Regions from separate parts of the Alicycliphilus denitrificans K601 genome, predicted to be linked through region 1. Evidence: predicted binding sites of a transcription regulator. Region 1 holds the regulator's gene; each other region holds the start of a gene.
The links. Region 1 encodes FNR, which switches genes on or off when oxygen is low (the NO sensors DNR and NnrR bind a similar motif). Its sites were predicted from a motif close to TTGATNNNNATCAA; they were not measured.

Region 1 (4,144 bases):
GAGCACAAGATCGAAGGCGATCGCAGTGCCCGCATGCGCCTGGACAACGGGACGTGGACCTTCGAGAAGATCTGGAAGAAATCGCTCAAGCAGGTGATCTGGGTCGCTGTGGCCTTCTGGACCGGTTTCACGTTCGTGGGTTATTTCGTGCCGATCCGGGAACTCGGCGGCGAGCTGCTGGTGCTGCACGGCTCCTGGCAGATCTTCTGGGTGTTCTTCTATGGTTTCGCGACCTATGGCAATGCAGGCTATCTGCGCGAGCAGGTCTGCAAGTACATGTGCCCCTACGCGCGCTTCCAAAGCGCGATGTTCGACAAGGACACGCTGATCGTCACCTACGACCCCGAGCGAGGCGAGCCCCGCGGACCGCGCACCAAGAGCGTCGACTACAAGGCCAAGGGCCTGGGGGACTGCATCGACTGCACGTTGTGCGTGCAGGTCTGCCCTACGGGCATCGACATCCGCAATGGCCTGCAGTACGAATGCATCGGCTGCGGCCTGTGCGTGGATGCATGCGATACCGTGATGGACAAGATGAAATACCCGCGGGGGCTGATCCGCTTCTCCACGCAGAACGGCGTCAAGAACCACTGGACCCAGTCGCAGATGCTCAAACGCGTGCTGCGTCCGCGCGTGCTGTTCTATACCAGCGTGCTGATTGTGCTTTGCATCGGGATGCTCGCTAGCTTGGTGGTGCGCACGCCTCTCAAGGTGGACGTGGTGCGCGACCGCGCGGCGCTCTCGCGCATCGTGGCTGGGGGCAAGCTGGAGAACATCTACCGGCTGCAGATCATGAATGCCACCGAAGGGGCCCAGCGCTATGTCATCAGCGCGCGTGGGCTGCCAGGGCTGGAGGTGGCTTCCGAGTCCGAGGTCGATATCGGCCCTGCGGACTCCCGCTGGGTTGCTGTGCGCCTGCAAATCCCCTACGGGTCGGCGCCACCGGGCTCGCACACGGTGTATTTCGATATCCAGGCGCAGGGCAACAAAGGGCAGGTGGCGGAGAAATCCGTATTCCTCGTCCCGCGCTGAGGGCGCGGATCCGTACCGAGTTTTTGCATGGCCCCGGAAGGGGCACGGAGATCGTAACGATGTCGAAAGATGGACCAATGAATGCAGACCCCGAGCCGCAGCCCTGGTGGAGGTACGGCCATGTGTGGCTGATCATCGCAGGCCCGGTGATCGTGGTCATTGCCGGTTTCGTCACTCTTTGGCTTGCGCTTTCCCGGCCGGACCCCGTGCTGGCGGAGGACTACTACCAACGTGGCCTGGACATCAACAAGACGCTGAAGAATGCGGACTCTGGCATGACACCCGCAATGAAAGGGCGTAACCACGCCGCCACGCCCGCGCAGGACCAGCCGCGCTGAGGTCCTAAGGGGAATCAGGGAGACGATGGCACTTTGCTTGCGCCGGGCATGGTGCTAGGCTGTCACTATGACAAGGAGACAAGCTTGATGTGGAAGCAGAGGTTGATGTGGATAGCCTGGCCCGCCTTTCTCATGGCGGGGGTCATGGAGATGGTCGTGTTTGCCTTCGTGGACCCCGAGGCGTTGCAGTGGTTCGACCAGCCCGTCACTCTTTCGAGGCAAGGCGTCTACACCGTAGCGTTCTTCGTTTTCTGGGCCATCATCATGGCGTCGAGCATGCTTACCACGATGTTGTCGCTCTCCCCCTTCGAGCTCAATCGCTGTCCGGTACCGGAGGGCGAGAGGCCGCTCGACTGTGCCAAATACATGCCCTGACATGGGCCTGGGGCTGCAGCCTGGGTGAGGGTGGTTAGAGACAGGATTGCTGGCTATTGACGATGCGCTTCAGGGCATCGGTGTCCACGATGCGTACGTGGCGTTGCCTGACCTCCACGATGCCCTCCTCGACGAACTTGGAGAAGGTGCGGCTCACGGTTTCGAGCTTGAGGCCCAGGTAGCTGCCGATTTCCTCGCGCGTCATGCGCAACACCAGTTCCGATTGGGAAAACCCCCGCGCATGCAAGCGCTGCACCAGATTCAACAGGAAGGCGGCAAGGCGCTCCTCGGCCCGCATGCTTCCCAGGAGCAGCATGACGCCGTGTTCGCGGACGATCTCACGGCTCATGATCTTGTGCACATGGTTTTGCAGTGCGGTGACTTCGCGGGACAGTTCTTCGATGCGGTCGAACGGCATGACGCAGACCTCGGCGTCTTCCAGGGCCACGGCATCGCAGGTGTGCCGATCGTTCACTATGCCATCTAGGCCGATGATTTCTCCGGCCATCTGAAAACCCGTCACTTGGTCGCGTCCATCCTCCGTGGCCACGCAGGTCTTGAAGAAGCCCGTGCGAATGGCGAACAGGGATGCGAATGGTTCGCCGTTGCGAAACAACGTGCCGCCACGCTTGACCTTGCGGCGCACGGCGACGACGTCATCGATGCGCTTGAGTTGCTGCTCATCCAGCCCGACGGGCATGCACAGTTCGCGCAAGTTGCAGTTTGAACAGGCAACTTTGATGGATTGCAGGTTGGAATGTGTGGAAACCCTATTCATGTCGCGAGCTTACATCTGAACGCCGTCGAGGCATGGAATGTCACGGATCGTTCGAAGACTTTGATCCAAAGTCAATTGTCCCCATCCGGACCGCATGGGTGCTTGATCAACATCAAGAACGCCCTGGGGACTCTACGGCACAGTACGCCGCAAATGCAAGGAATCCCACCATGACAGTCGTTACAACAGAGCTCTTGCGTCGTTTTGACGTGCCTGGGCCGCGCTACACCTCCTACCCGACAGCAGACCGTTTCGTGGAGGCATTTGGTGAAAAGGAGTACATCCTAGCCCTGCAGCAGCGTCGCGTGGGGTCGGCGGCCAAGGCGATGCCCCTGTCCCTCTACGTGCATATTCCGTTTTGCGAATCCCTGTGCTACTACTGTGCCTGTAACAAGATCATTACACGGCATCCGGAGCGGGCCGAGGTCTATTTGCGGTACTTGAGCCGCGAGATCGACCTGCACACCGCGCACTGCGGCGTGGGGCAGCACGTGAGTCAGCTGCATTTCGGCGGCGGCACGCCCACCTTCCTGTCTGACGACGGCCTGCGCGAACTCATAGGCATGCTCAAGCGCAGCTTCGTGCTGGTGCCAGGGGGCGAGTATTCGATCGAAGTGGATCCTCGCACCGTGGACGAGAAGCGGCTTGCCTTGCTGGCCGAGCTGGGTTTCAACCGGCTCAGCTTCGGGGTGCAGGATTTCGATCCCGAGGTGCAGAAGGCGGTGCATCGCATACAGCCTGCCGAGAAGGTATTCGCGCTGATCGAGAGCGCACGCAAGCTGGGCTTCGAGTCGGTGAACGTGGACCTGATCTATGGCCTGCCGCGCCAGACGCCGGAGTCTTTCGACCGGACCCTGGCGCAGGTGGCGCAACTGCGGCCCGACCGCATCGCGCTGTATGCCTACGCCCATCTGCCCGAACGCTTCAAGTCGCAACGGCGCATCATTTCCGCAGAGCTGCCCATGGCCTCGGCCAAGGTGTCGATGCTGGCGCGCTCCATCGACGTGTTCATGAATGCGGGCTATGTGTACGTGGGCATGGACCACTTCGCGCTGCCCGAGGATGCCCTGGCTGTGGCCAAGCGCCAGGGGCGGCTGCACCGCAATTTCCAGGGGTACAGCACCCAGCCTGACTGCGACCTGATCGCGCTTGGCGTTTCCGCCATCGGGCGGGTGGGCGCAACGTACAGCCAGAACGTCAAGACGCTGGACGAGTATTACGACGCGATCAACCATGGGCACCTGCCCATAGTGCGAGGCCTGGCCTTGACCAGGGACGACCTGGTGCGCCGCGCGGTCATCATGGCCCTGATGTGCCAGGGGGAGGTGCTGTTCGAGCCGGTCGAGCAGTCCTGGCTCATCGATTTTCGCCGCTATTTCGAGGCCGAGCTGCAGCAGCTCGAAGAAATGGCGGAGCAGGGTCTGGTGAAGGTCGGCGCCGAGGGCATCGAGGTCACCACGATGGGCTGGTTCTTCGTGCGTGGCGTGGCGATGGTGTTCGACAAGTACTTGCAGGCGGACCGCAATCGGGCACGTTTCTCGCGCATCATCTGATCCATGTTGCTGGCGCTGGCTTCGACGGCATTCTTCATGGGCTTGATGGGCGGGACGCATTGTCTCGT
Region 2 (4,144 bases), 1.3 Mb from region 1:
TGCAGCGCCCGGACTTCGGCAGCAACCCCGTGGCCGACGTGCGCGATGCCTGAGCCGCAGGGCCATCGACGCATTCACTATCCATTTAATAGCTGTCAGCGCTTACCCATAGGGCGTTAGAGCCCGATTTCACTTCAAACCAACCACCGCAGGAGAAAACCATGTCCCGAGAAGTCGTCGTCGTCAGCGCCGTGCGCACCGCCATCGGCACCTTTGGTGGCAGCCTCAAGGATGTCCCCCCCACCGAACTCGGCGCCACCGTGGTGCGCGAATCGCTGGCTCGCGCCAGCGTGCAGGGCCAGGACGTGGGCCACGTGGTCTTCGGCCATGTGGTAAACACCGAGCCCAAGGACATGTACCTCTCGCGCGTTGCTGCCATCAACGGCGGCTGCGCAGAGGGCACGCCCGCCTTCAATGTGAACCGCCTGTGCGGCTCGGGCCTGCAGGCCATCGTCAGCGCTAGCCAGTCCATCCTGCTGGGCGACGCAGACATCGCCATCGGCGCGGGCGCTGAGAACATGAGCCGCGCGCCCTACGCCAGCCTTGCCACGCGCTTTGGCGCGCGCATGGGCGACACCAAGATGGTCGACATGATGGTCGGCGCCTTGCACGATCCCTTCCACATCGTTCACATGGGCGTGACGGCCGAGAACATCGCGGCCAAGTGGGGCATCACGCGCGAGGAGCAGGACCGCCTGGCAGTGGAGAGCCACAACCGTGCCGAGCGTGCCATCCAGGCGGGCTACTTCAAGGACCAGATCGTTCCCGTGATGCTCAAAAGCCGCAAGGGCGAGGTGGCCTACGCCACGGACGAGCATTTCCGCGCGGGCGCCACCATGGAGGACATGGCCAAGCTCAAACCCGTGTTCGTGAAGGAAAATGGCACGGTGACAGCGGGCAACGCCTCGGGCATCAACGACGCGGCAGCGGCCGTGGTGCTGATGGAGGCCAAGACCGCCCAGGCGCGCGGCGCCAAGCCCATGGCGCGCCTGGTGGCCTACGCCCACGCGGGCGTGGACCCGAAGTACATGGGCATCGGCCCCGTGCCCGCCACGCAGCTGGCGCTCAAGAAGGCGGGCCTCACGGTGAAGGACCTGGACGTGATCGAGGCCAACGAGGCCTTCGCGGCCCAGGCCTGCGCCGTCACGCGCGACCTGGGCCTGGACCCGGCCAAGGTCAACCCCAACGGTTCGGGCATCTCGCTGGGCCACCCCATCGGCGCCACGGGCGCGCTGATCACCGTGAAGGCCCTGCACGAGTTGCAGCGCATCCAGGGCCGCTACGCGCTCGTGACCATGTGCATCGGCGGCGGCCAGGGCATCGCCGCCATCTTCGAGCGCATGTAATTCTCTGCGCCATCATCGCCATCGCCATCGCCATCGCCATCGGCGATGGCCTCGCCATGCTTGGGTATGGGCGCACCAGCCCATGGCTGGGCCATCATCGGCGCCTTGTTTTTCGATACAACCCTCAGGAGAGTTTTCTGATGCTTCTTCGCCGCCACATCCTCTCGCTCGCCGCCCTCACCTGCGCACTGGGCGCGCCTGCGGTCCAGGCCCAGGGCGCCTACCCCTCCAAGCCCATCCGCATGATCGTTCCCTTCCCGCCCGGGGGCGGCACCGACATCCTGGCACGGCTGGTGTCCTCCAAGCTCACCGAGGTCAACAAATGGACCGTCGTGGCCGACAACAAGCCCGGCGCCGGCGGCACCATCGGCATCACGGAGGCCGTGAAGGCCGCGCCCACGGGCTATGACCTCGTCATGGGCCAGAAGGACAACCTGGTCATCGGCCCCTGGCTGTACAAGAACCTGCCCTGGGATCCGACCAAGGACCTGACCGCGGTGGCCCACGTGGCCTACACGCCCGTGGTGATCGCCACCAGCGCCAGCTCCAGATTCAAGACCCTGGCGGACGTGGTGGCCGCCGCCAAGGCTGCGCCCGGCACCATCACCTATGGCTCGCCGGGCAACGGCACCTCCATCCACCTCGCGGGCGACCTGTTCGAAAAGGCCGCGGGCGTCAAACTCAGCCACGTTCCCTACAAGGGCTCGAACCCGGCGCTCATGGACGCGCTGGCCGGCAACGTCGACCTGCTGGTATCGTCCCTGCCATCGGCCATGGGGCAGATCAAGGCCGGTAAGCTGCACCCGCTGGCCGTCACGTCCGCCAAGCGCAGCTCCTCGCTGCCCGACGTGCCCACGGTGGCCGAATCCGGCTTTAAGGGCTTCGACGTGAGCACCTGGTACGGCGTCTTCGCCCCGGCCGGCACGCCCGCGGCCGTGGTCAAGACACTGAACACCGAAGTCAACAAGCTGCTGGCCATGGCCGAGGTGAAGGCCGCCATCAATGCCCAGGGCGCAGAGCCCCAGGCCATGACGCCGGAGCAGTTCTCCACACTGCTGAAGACTGAGTACCAGCAGTGGAAGGGCATCGTCGAGGCATCCGGCGCCAAGATCGAGTAAGTGCGCCCCGCGTGCCGGCGCATGCCGCCGGCACGTGCGCATGACTTGTATCAAGGAGTAATTTCCTTGATTCATTGATACTGCAACGCAGCAATCTGGACTGGAGAGTGTCATGGCGTTGTTGGTGTGGGTCCCCGAACTGGATACTGGTATCCCCGAAATCGACCGGCAGCACCGCCGCATCGTCGACTACATCAACAGGCTCTACGAGCTGCGCTCCACGCACGACCGCGAGGCCCTGGGCGACGTGATCGGCGAGATGGTGGACTACACCCTCTCGCACTTCGTCTTCGAGGAGAGCCTGATGGAAAGCTCGGGCTATCTGTTCTCCGGCCCGCACAAGAAGGTGCACGAATTGTTCACCCGCAAGGTGGCCGAGATGCAGTCGCGCTTCGACGCCGGCGAGGACGTGACCGACGAGCTGCACGGCATGCTGTCGCGCTGGCTGTTCAACCACATCCGCAACGAGGACCACGGCTACGTGGACACGGCCAAGGCCTACCTGCGCATGGCGCAGCAGGGCGGCCCGGCTGCCGAGAAGGAGCGGCTCAAGGCCGAGCTGCTGCAGGAGCTGGAGCAGCGCCAGAAGAAAAAAGGCCTGCTGGCCCGCCTGTTCGGCGGCTGACGGCGCGCCAATGAAAACGGCTCCCGCGGGAGCCGTTTTCATTGTTACTTCTCAGGTGCCATCACTCGCGCACCACCAGCACAGGCACGCGAGACACGCCCAGCACCTTCTGGGTGACACTGCCCAGCACGAGCTTTTCGAGGCCGCGCCGGCCATGCGAGCCGATGACGATGAGGTCGGCCCCCGTGCTCTCGACCGCACGCTGGATGCCGTCATGCACGGCATGGCCCTCGCCCACCATGGTGTTCACCGCGGTCACGCCGGCCTGGGTGACGGCGGACTTCGCCGCATCGAGCGCGGCATTGGCCTCGGCCGTGGCGGCGCTCAGGTATTGCGCCTGGCCATATGCGAAATCGGCGCCGACCCCCGTGAACGGGTACGGATCGATCACGTACAGCGCCGTCACCGCGCTGCCAAAGGCCTTGGCCAGCCCCGACGCCTTGGCAACCGCCTTCATGGATGTTTCCGAGCCATCCACGGGAACCAGAATATGTTTGAACATGGAACCTCCTGCTGAGTTACTGCCTGGCCTTCTGTCAGGGAGCGAGGCAAGTGTGGCACCAGGCTGCACCACAATGCTTGATGCTTATCAATTATTAATTCTGCTCTGCCTGGAAGCCACCCCGGCGGCAGGTCAGCACCAGAGTGTCGCGCCAGCCGCCCTCGCCCTCCGGCTGGATGGGCGTGGTTTCATGGATCATGCGCGCGTCATCCAGCAGCATCACGGACCAGGGCTCGCTCAGCGTGAAGCGCTGCCCATTGGGGCCGGCGGCCTCGAAGATGCGGGTCTCGCCGCCCTTCACGCCCTCGCGGCCCACCAGGAAGACGGCCACGAGGTCCACGCCGTCGCGATGCGCTCCTTCGGGCGTGGGACGCCCGATGCCGCCTGCGGTGTCGATGCGGAACTGGTGCGCCTCGATGAACCAGCGCACGGGCCGCGTGGCCAGCGCCGCCTGTGCGAGGGTCGCCACGCTACGCATCAGCCGCCCCCACACGGGCACCGCCACGGTCGCATCGCGCATGGGCGCAAACCAGCGCTCCATGCCGCCGTGCAG
Region 3 (4,144 bases), 1.1 Mb from region 1:
TCCAGCTGTCGAAGTTGCTGGCCGCCATGTTCTTGATCGGGATCGCGGCCAGGTTCAGGCCGATGACGGCCACCACCGCGCCCGTCACCACGGGCGGCATGAAGCGCTCGATCCAGCCGGTGCCGACCAGGTGCACCACCACGCCGACGGCCGCGTACACCGCGCCGCAGGCGATGATGCCGCCCAGCGCCACGCCGATGTTGGCATTCGCCCCCTTGCCCGCGTAGGCCGTGGCGGCGATCACCACGCCGATGAAGGCGAACGACGAGCCCAGGTAGCTGGGCACCTTGCCGCCGGTGACGAGGAAGAAGATGAGCGTGCCTATGCCGCTCATGAACACCGCCAGGTTGGGGTCGAACCCCATCAGGATGGGCGCGAGCACCGTCGAGCCGAACATGGCGATCACGTGCTGAATCCCCATCAGGCCCGTCTGCCCCCAGGGCAGGCGCTCGTCCGGCCCGATCACGCCGCCGCCCTGCAGCACCTCGGCCGGGCGCTCATTCCATTGAAACATCCCCATTTATTCGCTCCTGTTGTTGGGTGGGGCGATGGTAGAGGGTTTGGGGGCGGCAGCTTGTGTGCGCGTGGCTTATCGGGGGGGCTTCGGTATATGCTTTGGCACGCCCACGGGCCTACTTCCTGCAAAAAACCGCGCCCGAGGAGTCCAGCTAATGAAAGCCCTGATCAAAGCCTTGGCGCATCGCGCCGGCCTTGATGTGATGTCCCTCGCCTACAGCCGGGATTACATCTACGACCGTTTTCTCCCTGGCGCCCTGAAAGGGCACGGGATACAGGCCGTGATCGACATAGGCGCCAATATCGGCGGTTACGGCGAGTTGCTGCGCAGGGTGGGGTTTGCCGGGGACATTCATTCCTTCGAACCCTGTTCGCAGCCATTCGGCGAGTTGGCGCGCAAGGCTGCCGGCGACCCGCGCTGGCATGTTTACCAGAAGGCGGCCAGCGACCGGTCCGGCACCGCGCAGATCCACACCATGGTGGGCAGCGAGCTGAACTCCTTTCTGTCCCTCCGGGAGTCCAGCCGCAAGATGACCGAGACCGGTACGGAGGACGTCGAGACGGTCACGCTCGACGGGCTGGACCTGCCGATAGACTGGTCCCGTACCTTCGTGAAGATCGACACCCAGGGCCACGACGTCAAGGTGATGTCGGGCGGCCGGAACGTGCTGCGCCAGGCGGCGCTCATTCAGTCGGAGGTTTCGTTCCTGCCCATCTACCAGGGCATGCCGGCGTTCGACGAGGCCATTGCCAGCCTGAAGGAGCTGGGTTTCGACGTCATAGGCATGTTCCCCGTGTCGCGCGACTCCCTGGGCCGTGTCCAGGAGTTCGACTGCCTGTGCGTCAACCGCAACCTGCCCCGCTGATACACGGCTTCGCCATCAAAGCGATGACTGTGTCGATCCGGCAGACGGCGCTCACTTCGGCTGCAAGCCTGTATGGGCGTGTGAGCCGCGCGGGCGGTTCCATAGGAGCATAGGTGGCCGGCACGGTCACGGCGCCGCCGTCGGCCAGGCCGGCCGCCGCCCCGTGAGCTGGCTGACGATCAGGCCCTTGAGCGGAGGCAGCCGGTTGGAGCCGGCCAGCACGGCCTGGCGCAGCAGGCGCGGCAGGGGGCGGTCGTCGGTGTACAGGCGCACGATGGCGTTCGTGCCCTGGTACAGCGGCCAGGCGTGACGGTGGTGTTCGCGCGCGTAGGGGGCGAGCACGCTGGCGGCGCCTATGTCCGCGCCGCGCGCCCATGCTCCGGCCACGGCCCGCGTGAGGCCCTCCACGCCCGCCAGGCCCAGGTTGTAGCCATGCGCCGTCACCGGGTGCATGCCCACGGCGGCGTCGCCCAGCAGCGCGCAGCGCGGGCCGGCGAAGCGGTGGGCGTACACGGCCACCAGGGGGTAGGCGTGGCGCTCGCCCACGAGGCGCATGGCGCCCAGGCGGTTCTGGAACTGCGCCTGCACGCGCGCGGCGTATTCCTCGGGCGGCAGGGCCATGAGCTGCTGGGCCTGCGCAGCGCCGGTCGTGACCACGGCCGAGCACATGGGCGCGCCGTCGATGGGGTCGTTCGGCAGCGGCAGTATGGCCAGCGTCTGCTCGTAGCCGAAGCATTCGTGTGCGACCTCATGGTGCGGCAGCTCGTGGCGCAGGCGGCAGACGATTACGGTGCGGCCGAAGTCGTGCATGGCCGCGCCTATGCCCAGCTGGCGCCGCGTGGCGGAAAAGCGGCTGTCGGCCGCCACCAGCAGCGGGGCCTGCAGGCGCTCCGCGCCCTGGCCGCCCTGGCGCGCGTCGGTGTATTCGAGCTCGGCATGGGCGGGCGTGACGGCCACGCGCGCGACGCGCGCCTCGGTCACGATGCGCACGTCCGGCTGCTGGGCCGCGACCTCGTAGGCCGTGCGGCGCAGCGCGTAATTGGGCACGATCCAGCCCAGGTGGTCCACGCCGCTGCCTCCCGCGTGCAGCTGCATGGCGCCGCGCCGGCCCACGGGGCCGTCGTGCACCTGGGCCTCGCGCAGCAGGCCGACCTCGTGCGCGGCCAGGCGCTGCCAGCTGCCCAGGCGCTGCAGCGTGGCCACGCTGGGGTGGGTGAGGGCGATCTCGCGCCCGTCGGGCGGCGGGGCGGCGAGCACGGACGCGGGCTGCTGCTCCAGCACCGTGACCTGCATGCCGGCCTGCGCCAGCGAGGCCGCCAGCGACAGCCCGGCCGGGCCGGCGCCGACGATGAGGACATCACTGCTGCTGTGGGTATTCGTCTGTTGCGGTGGCATGCGCGTGCTCGTTCCGGTGAAAGGACAAAGCGCCCAGTGGGCGAAGCGCCGATTGTCGGACGGTTGCGCGGGTGGCGCTTGAATTGGGTCAACACGGTGTGTATCCGGGCAGGCCCCGACGGGGCCGACCCGGAGTGACGCGGGGCGCGTGCGGCGCTACGCTGCCCGCATGGAAACCGATTCCCCCCCACCTTACGTTCCGCAGATCCGCCTGTACCAGGACTGGCTGCAGGCCCGGCGCGGCCTGCGGTTCGACGGCTACGACGCGCTGTGGCGCTGGTCCGTGACCGAGCTGGATGCCTTCTGGCAAAGCGTGTGGGACTACTTCGACCTGCAGTCGCCTACGCCGCACGATGCCGTGCTCGCCAGGAACGTGATGCCCGGCGCGCGGTGGTTCCCCGGCGCGCAGGTGAACTACGCGCGCCAGGTGCTGCGCCACGTGGATGCGGCGCACGCGGCCGGCCAGCCGGCCCTCGTCGCGCGCAATGAACGCGGCCAGCACCGCGAACTGTCCTGGCCCGCGCTGCGCCGGCAGGTGGCGGCGCTGGCGCTGCACCTCAAGGCCCAGGGCGTAGGGCCCGGCGACCGCGTGGCGGCCTACCTGCCCAACATTCCCGAGACCATCGTGGCCTTCCTGGCCTGCGCCAGTATCGGCGCCGTGTGGAGCGTGTGCGCGCCCGACATGGGAACGAACGCCGTGCTGGACCGCTTCCGCCAGATCGAGCCCAAGGTGCTGTTCGCCGTGGATGGCGTGAGCTACGGCGGGCGCGACCACGACCGCTGCGCCGTGCTGGCCGAGCTGCGCGCGCAGCTGCCCACGCTGCGGCACGTGGTGCTGGTGAACAACCTCGATGCCACAAAAACAATAGCTGATACCGCTTGTTACGCAAGCATTACAGCCAGAAAAGATGCTGAAACCGCGGCCTTCGAGCCGCTGTGGCTGCCCTTCGACCACCCGCTGTGGATCGTGTACTCCAGCGGCACCACGGGAATGCCGAAGCCCATCGTGCACGGCCATGGCGGCATGCTGCTGGTGATGCTGCAGCTGGCCGTGCTGCACAACGACATCGGCTGCAGCTACGCCCCCAACTCCTTCGGCGAGCGCTTCCACTGGTACAGCTCCACGGGCTGGATCATGTGGAACGCCCAGGTCGGCGGCCTGCTGGGCGGCACCACCTGCGTGCTGTACGACGGCAACCCGGGCGGCAGCAAGGAGCGTCCCGACTGGGGCGTGCTGTGGCGCATGGCGGCCGAAACCGGCGTGACCTTCTTTGGCGCCGGCGCCGCGTTCTACGGCAACTGCATGAAGGCCGGCATCACGCCGGCGCAATGCGGCGACCTGTCGGCGATCCGCGCGCTGGGCAGCA
Region 4 (4,144 bases), 2.1 Mb from region 1:
GAGCTCGCCGCCATCGAGCAGCGCGACTGCGGCAAGCCCACGCGCCAGGCGCGTGCCGACGCCGCCGCCCTGGCGCGCTACTTCGAGTTCTACGCCGGCGCCTGCGACAAGCTGCATGGCGAGACCATCCCCTACCAGGATGGCTTCAGCGTGTTGACCTGGCGCGAGCCCCATGGCGTGACCGGCCACATCGTGCCCTGGAACTACCCCATGCAGATCTTCGGCCGCTGCGTGGGCGCGGCCCTGGCCGCGGGCAACGTGTGCGTGGTCAAGCCGGCCGAGGATGCCTGCCTGTCACTGCTGCGCGTGGCCCAGCTCGCGGCCGAGGCGGGCTTTCCCGCGGGCGCGCTCAACATCGTGACCGGCTACGGGCACGAGGTGGGCGACGCGCTGGCGCGCCACCCGGGCATACACCACATCAGCTTCACCGGCAGCCCCAAGGTGGGCACGCTGATCCAGCAGGCCGCCGCCGAGCGCCACTGCCCCGTGACGCTGGAGCTGGGCGGCAAGAGCCCGCAGATCATCTTCGCCGACGCCGACCTGGACGCCGCCGTGCCCGTGGTCATCAACGCCATCGTGCAGAACGCCGGCCAGACCTGCTCGGCCGGCTCGCGCGTGCTCATCGACTCGCTCATCTACGAACCCCTGCTGGAGCGCCTGGGCCAGGCCTTCGAGAAGCTCCGCGTGGGCCCCGCCGCCATGGACCTGGACGTGGGCCCGCTGATCCGCCAGACGCAGCAGCAGCGCGTGTGGGACTTCCTGTCGGACGCGCAGGTGGCCGGCATCCCCATGGTGGCCCAGGGCGTGGTGGTGGATGAAGCCCCCGAGACCGGCTACTACCAGGCCCCCACCCTGCTGCGCGACGTGCCCGTAGGCCACCGGCTAGCGCAGGAAGAGGTCTTCGGCCCCGTGCTCTCGGCCATGGCCTTTCAGGACGAGGACCACGCGGTGGAGCTGGCCAACGCCACGCAGTTCGGCTTGGTGGCCGGCATCTGGACGCGCGACGGCGCGCGCCAGTTCCGCATGGCGCGACGCGTCGCCAGCGGCCAAGTATTCATCAACAACTACGGCGCCGGCGGCGGCGTGGAGCTGCCGTTCGGCGGCGTCAAGTCGAGCGGCCACGGCCGCGAGAAGGGCTTTGAGGCGCTCTACGGCTTCACCACGCTCAAGACCGTCGCCATCCGCCACGGCTGATCCCGCCCCATGCCCCTGTCTCCCCCAGCACCCCGCACCGCCAGACACATCCGCCGCATCACCTACCAGGGCTTCGAACGCGAGGACGGTCTCTGGGACATCGAAGGCGAGCTGCACGACAGCAAGACGCACGATCTGCCGTCGCGGCGCAACCCCGGCAGGACGCGCCGCGCCGGCGAGCCCATACACCACATGTGGCTGCGCGTGACGGTGGACCGCAACCTGGTCGTGCAGGCCATCGAATCTGCCATGGACGACCATCCCCTGGCCGGCTGCCCCCAGGCCCAGCGCGCCCTGCAGGCCATGGTGGGCTGCAGCATGACGCGCGGCTGGCGCCAGTCCATCCAGATCCACCTGGGCGGCGTGGCCAGCTGCACCCACCTGCGCGAACTGCTGTTCAACCTGGCCACGGCCACGTTCCAGAGCGTCGAATCGGCATTCCAGAGCCAGGGCGACGAGCCGCCGCGCCACCTGGGCCAGTGCACGGGCTGGGACTTTCACGGCCAGGCCGTGAAGGAACACTACCCGCAGTTCTACGGCCACACGCCGCAGCTCCTGAAAAAATAGCTATCAGCGCTTGATAAACAAGCGCTGATGGCCTTTTTCGCTCAAAGATCAGCCCAACAGATCCCGCAGGGCCGCCTCGTACAGCGCGGTGAGGCCGTCCATCACCTCCAGCAGGCGCTCGCTGGTGGTGGCCACCTCCTCCAGCCCGCGGCCGTCGGGCTGGCGCTTGAGGGCGGCATCGAAGAACAGCCACTGCGCCTGGCCCAGCTCCAGCGCCGAGCGGATGGCGGGCGTGGAGATGGGCGCCTCGCTCAGCCGCGCCATGGCGCGCTGGAACTCGTCGGCGTCGCCCGCCAGCTGTTCGCGCACCGTGCGGCCGTCCAGCCCCGCGGCCGCCAGCTCGTAGTTCTTGGCCATGCGCTGCGAGAGCATGCGCTGGCGGCCCGCGGTGTTCACCAGCCGCGCCGTGGGGACCTGAGCCTGGCGTTCCAGGGCCTGCGTGGCGGTGTCGGCAAGCGCGAGCATCTGGTCGGCCTGCGCCGACACGGCCTGGAAGACACTCCTGGAGGGCGCCTGCTCCGCCAGCGCATTCAGGCGGTCCGCGCTGCGGCGCACGTCCGCCAGCAGGCGCGCCACCTCGGGCGGCCAGCCCGGGTGCGCCATGTCCTCGAAGCCCGAGCGCACCTGGCGCCGCGTGTGCTCGAGCACGTCGCGGGCGCGCACCGGCCTCACGTTCAGGTACAGCTGGCCATAGGCCTTGGCCATGCGCTGCGACAAGGCCCGAAAGCGCGCCGTGCGGTTGATGGCCGTGGCCAGCGCCATGCGCGCCTGCGCCGACAGCGGCAGCGCAGGCGCCAGCAGGCCGGTGCCCAGCACGCGCAGCGCCAAGCGGCGGTCACGGCGGCGGCAGGCCGCGGAGGACGGGACGGGAAGGAAGCAGGTATCGCGCATGGGCCGGATTCTCCGGCCGGCGCGGCGCGCCGCCACTGACGCCGCTCAAACGACGGCCTGTGCGCGGCGCCATCGCCAATTGATCGGCGTCAATTTTCACGCCCGTACGCATACCCCTACGCCCCCCATGGGGCACAATTTGGCCATGGCTGAACGTGTCATTCCTCTCGTGGACCACCGCAGCAGGCCGCTGCGGCCCGCCGTGCCGGCGACCGCCGCCGCGGCCGCCATGCCCGCCACGGGAGAGCTGTACGACACGCGCGCGCGGCCGCTGCGCGACCTGCGCATCAGCGTGACCGACCGCTGCAACTTCCGCTGCAGCTACTGCATGCCCAAGGAAGTGTTCGACAAGCACTACCGCTACCTGCCGCACAGCGACCTGCTGAGCTTCGAGGAGATCACGCGGCTGGCGCGGCTGTTCATGGCGCACGGGGTGCACAAGATCCGCCTGACGGGCGGCGAGCCGCTGCTGCGCAAGGACCTGGAGCTGCTGGTCGAACAGCTGGCCGGGCTGCGCACCACCGAGGGTCGCGTGCCCGACCTCACGCTCACCACCAACGGCTCGCTGCTGGCGCGCAAGGCGCGCGCGCTCAAGGCCGCGGGCCTGCAGCGCGTCACCGTCAGCCTGGACAGCCTGGACGACGCCGTGTTCCGCCGCATGAACGACGTGGACTTCCCCGTGGCCGAGGTGCTGGCCGGCATCGAGGCCGCGCAGGCCGCGGGCTTCGGCACCATCAAGGTCAACATGGTGGTCAAGCGCGGCACCAACGATCACGAGATCCTGCGCATGGCGCGGCACTTCCGCGGCACCGGCATCACGCTGCGCTTCATCGAGTTCATGGACGTGGGCGCCACCAACGGCTGGCGCATGGACCAGGTCGTGCCGTCGCGCGAGGTCATCGCGCGCCTGCAGTCCGAACTGCCGCTGGTGCCGCTCTCGCCCACCGCCGTGGGCGAGACCGCGCAGCGCTGGGGCTACGCGGGCGCCGACGGCCGCCACGACCCGTCGCTGGGCGAGGTGGGCGTGATCGGCAGCGTTACCCAGGCCTTCTGCGGCGACTGCAACCGCGCCCGCCTGTCCATGGAGGGGCGTCTGTACCTGTGCCTGTTCGCCACCCAGGGCTGGGACCTGCGCAGCCTGCTGCGTAGCGACGCCAGCGACGCGCAGATCAGCGCCGCCATCGCCCACATCTGGCAGGGCCGCGGCGACCGCTATTCCGAGCTGCGCGCCAGCCTGCCGCCCGACCAGGGCGAGGAGCGCGGGCGGCGCATAGAAATGAGCTACATCGGTGGCTGACCAATGATCGACACCCACGACATCACGGGCCTCATCCTCGCCGGCGGCCGCGGCTCGCGCATGGGCGGCGTGGACAAGGGCCTGCAGAACTTTCGCGGCATGCCGCTGGCGCTGCACGCACTCATGCGGCTCTCACCCCAGGTGGGCAGCGTGATGATCAACGCCAACCGCAACCTGTCGGCCTACGAATCGTTC

Region 2: ALIDE2_RS11820 (bacteriohemerythrin) is a predicted target of FNR. The motif match lies at 2,505-2,518, and genes of this name have one in related genera.
Region 3: ubiM (5-demethoxyubiquinol-8 5-hydroxylase UbiM) is a predicted target of FNR. The motif match lies at 2,856-2,869, and genes of this name have one in related genera.
Region 4: ALIDE2_RS15610 (type IV pili methyl-accepting chemotaxis transducer N-terminal domain-containing protein) is a predicted target of FNR. The motif match lies at 2,732-2,745, and genes of this name have one in related genera.

The regions. Positions count from the first base shown of each region.
Region 1 covers NC_015422.1:1,174,117-1,178,260, forward strand. The annotation lists gene ccoG (cytochrome c oxidase accessory protein CcoG) at 1-1,032, shown strand, start outside; gene ALIDE2_RS05615 (FixH family protein) at 1,092-1,370, shown strand; gene ALIDE2_RS05620 (hypothetical protein) at 1,458-1,745, shown strand; gene fnr (fumarate/nitrate reduction transcriptional regulator Fnr) at 1,780-2,523, opposite strand; gene hemN (oxygen-independent coproporphyrinogen III oxidase) at 2,694-4,076, shown strand; gene ALIDE2_RS05635 (sulfite exporter TauE/SafE family protein) at 4,080-4,144, shown strand, end outside.
Region 2 covers NC_015422.1:2,472,447-2,476,590, reverse strand. The annotation lists gene ALIDE2_RS11835 (SDR family NAD(P)-dependent oxidoreductase) at 1-53, shown strand, start outside; gene bktB (beta-ketothiolase BktB) at 162-1,346, shown strand; gene ALIDE2_RS11825 (Bug family tripartite tricarboxylate transporter substrate binding protein) at 1,487-2,464, shown strand; gene ALIDE2_RS11820 (bacteriohemerythrin) at 2,577-3,089, shown strand; gene ALIDE2_RS11815 (universal stress protein) at 3,151-3,591, opposite strand; gene ALIDE2_RS11810 (2OG-Fe dioxygenase family protein) at 3,686-4,144, opposite strand, start outside.
Region 3 covers NC_015422.1:85,946-90,089, forward strand. The annotation lists gene ALIDE2_RS00395 (solute carrier family 23 protein) at 1-520, opposite strand, end outside; gene ALIDE2_RS00400 (FkbM family methyltransferase) at 672-1,382, shown strand; gene ubiM (5-demethoxyubiquinol-8 5-hydroxylase UbiM) at 1,509-2,777, opposite strand; gene ALIDE2_RS00410 (acetoacetate--CoA ligase) at 2,947-4,144, shown strand, end outside.
Region 4 covers NC_015422.1:3,289,690-3,293,833, forward strand. The annotation lists gene ALIDE2_RS15600 (aldehyde dehydrogenase family protein) at 1-1,194, shown strand, start outside; gene ALIDE2_RS15605 (DUF2889 domain-containing protein) at 1,204-1,761, shown strand; gene ALIDE2_RS15610 (type IV pili methyl-accepting chemotaxis transducer N-terminal domain-containing protein) at 1,810-2,652, opposite strand; gene moaA (GTP 3',8-cyclase MoaA) at 2,798-3,949, shown strand; gene mobA (molybdenum cofactor guanylyltransferase MobA) at 3,953-4,144, shown strand, end outside.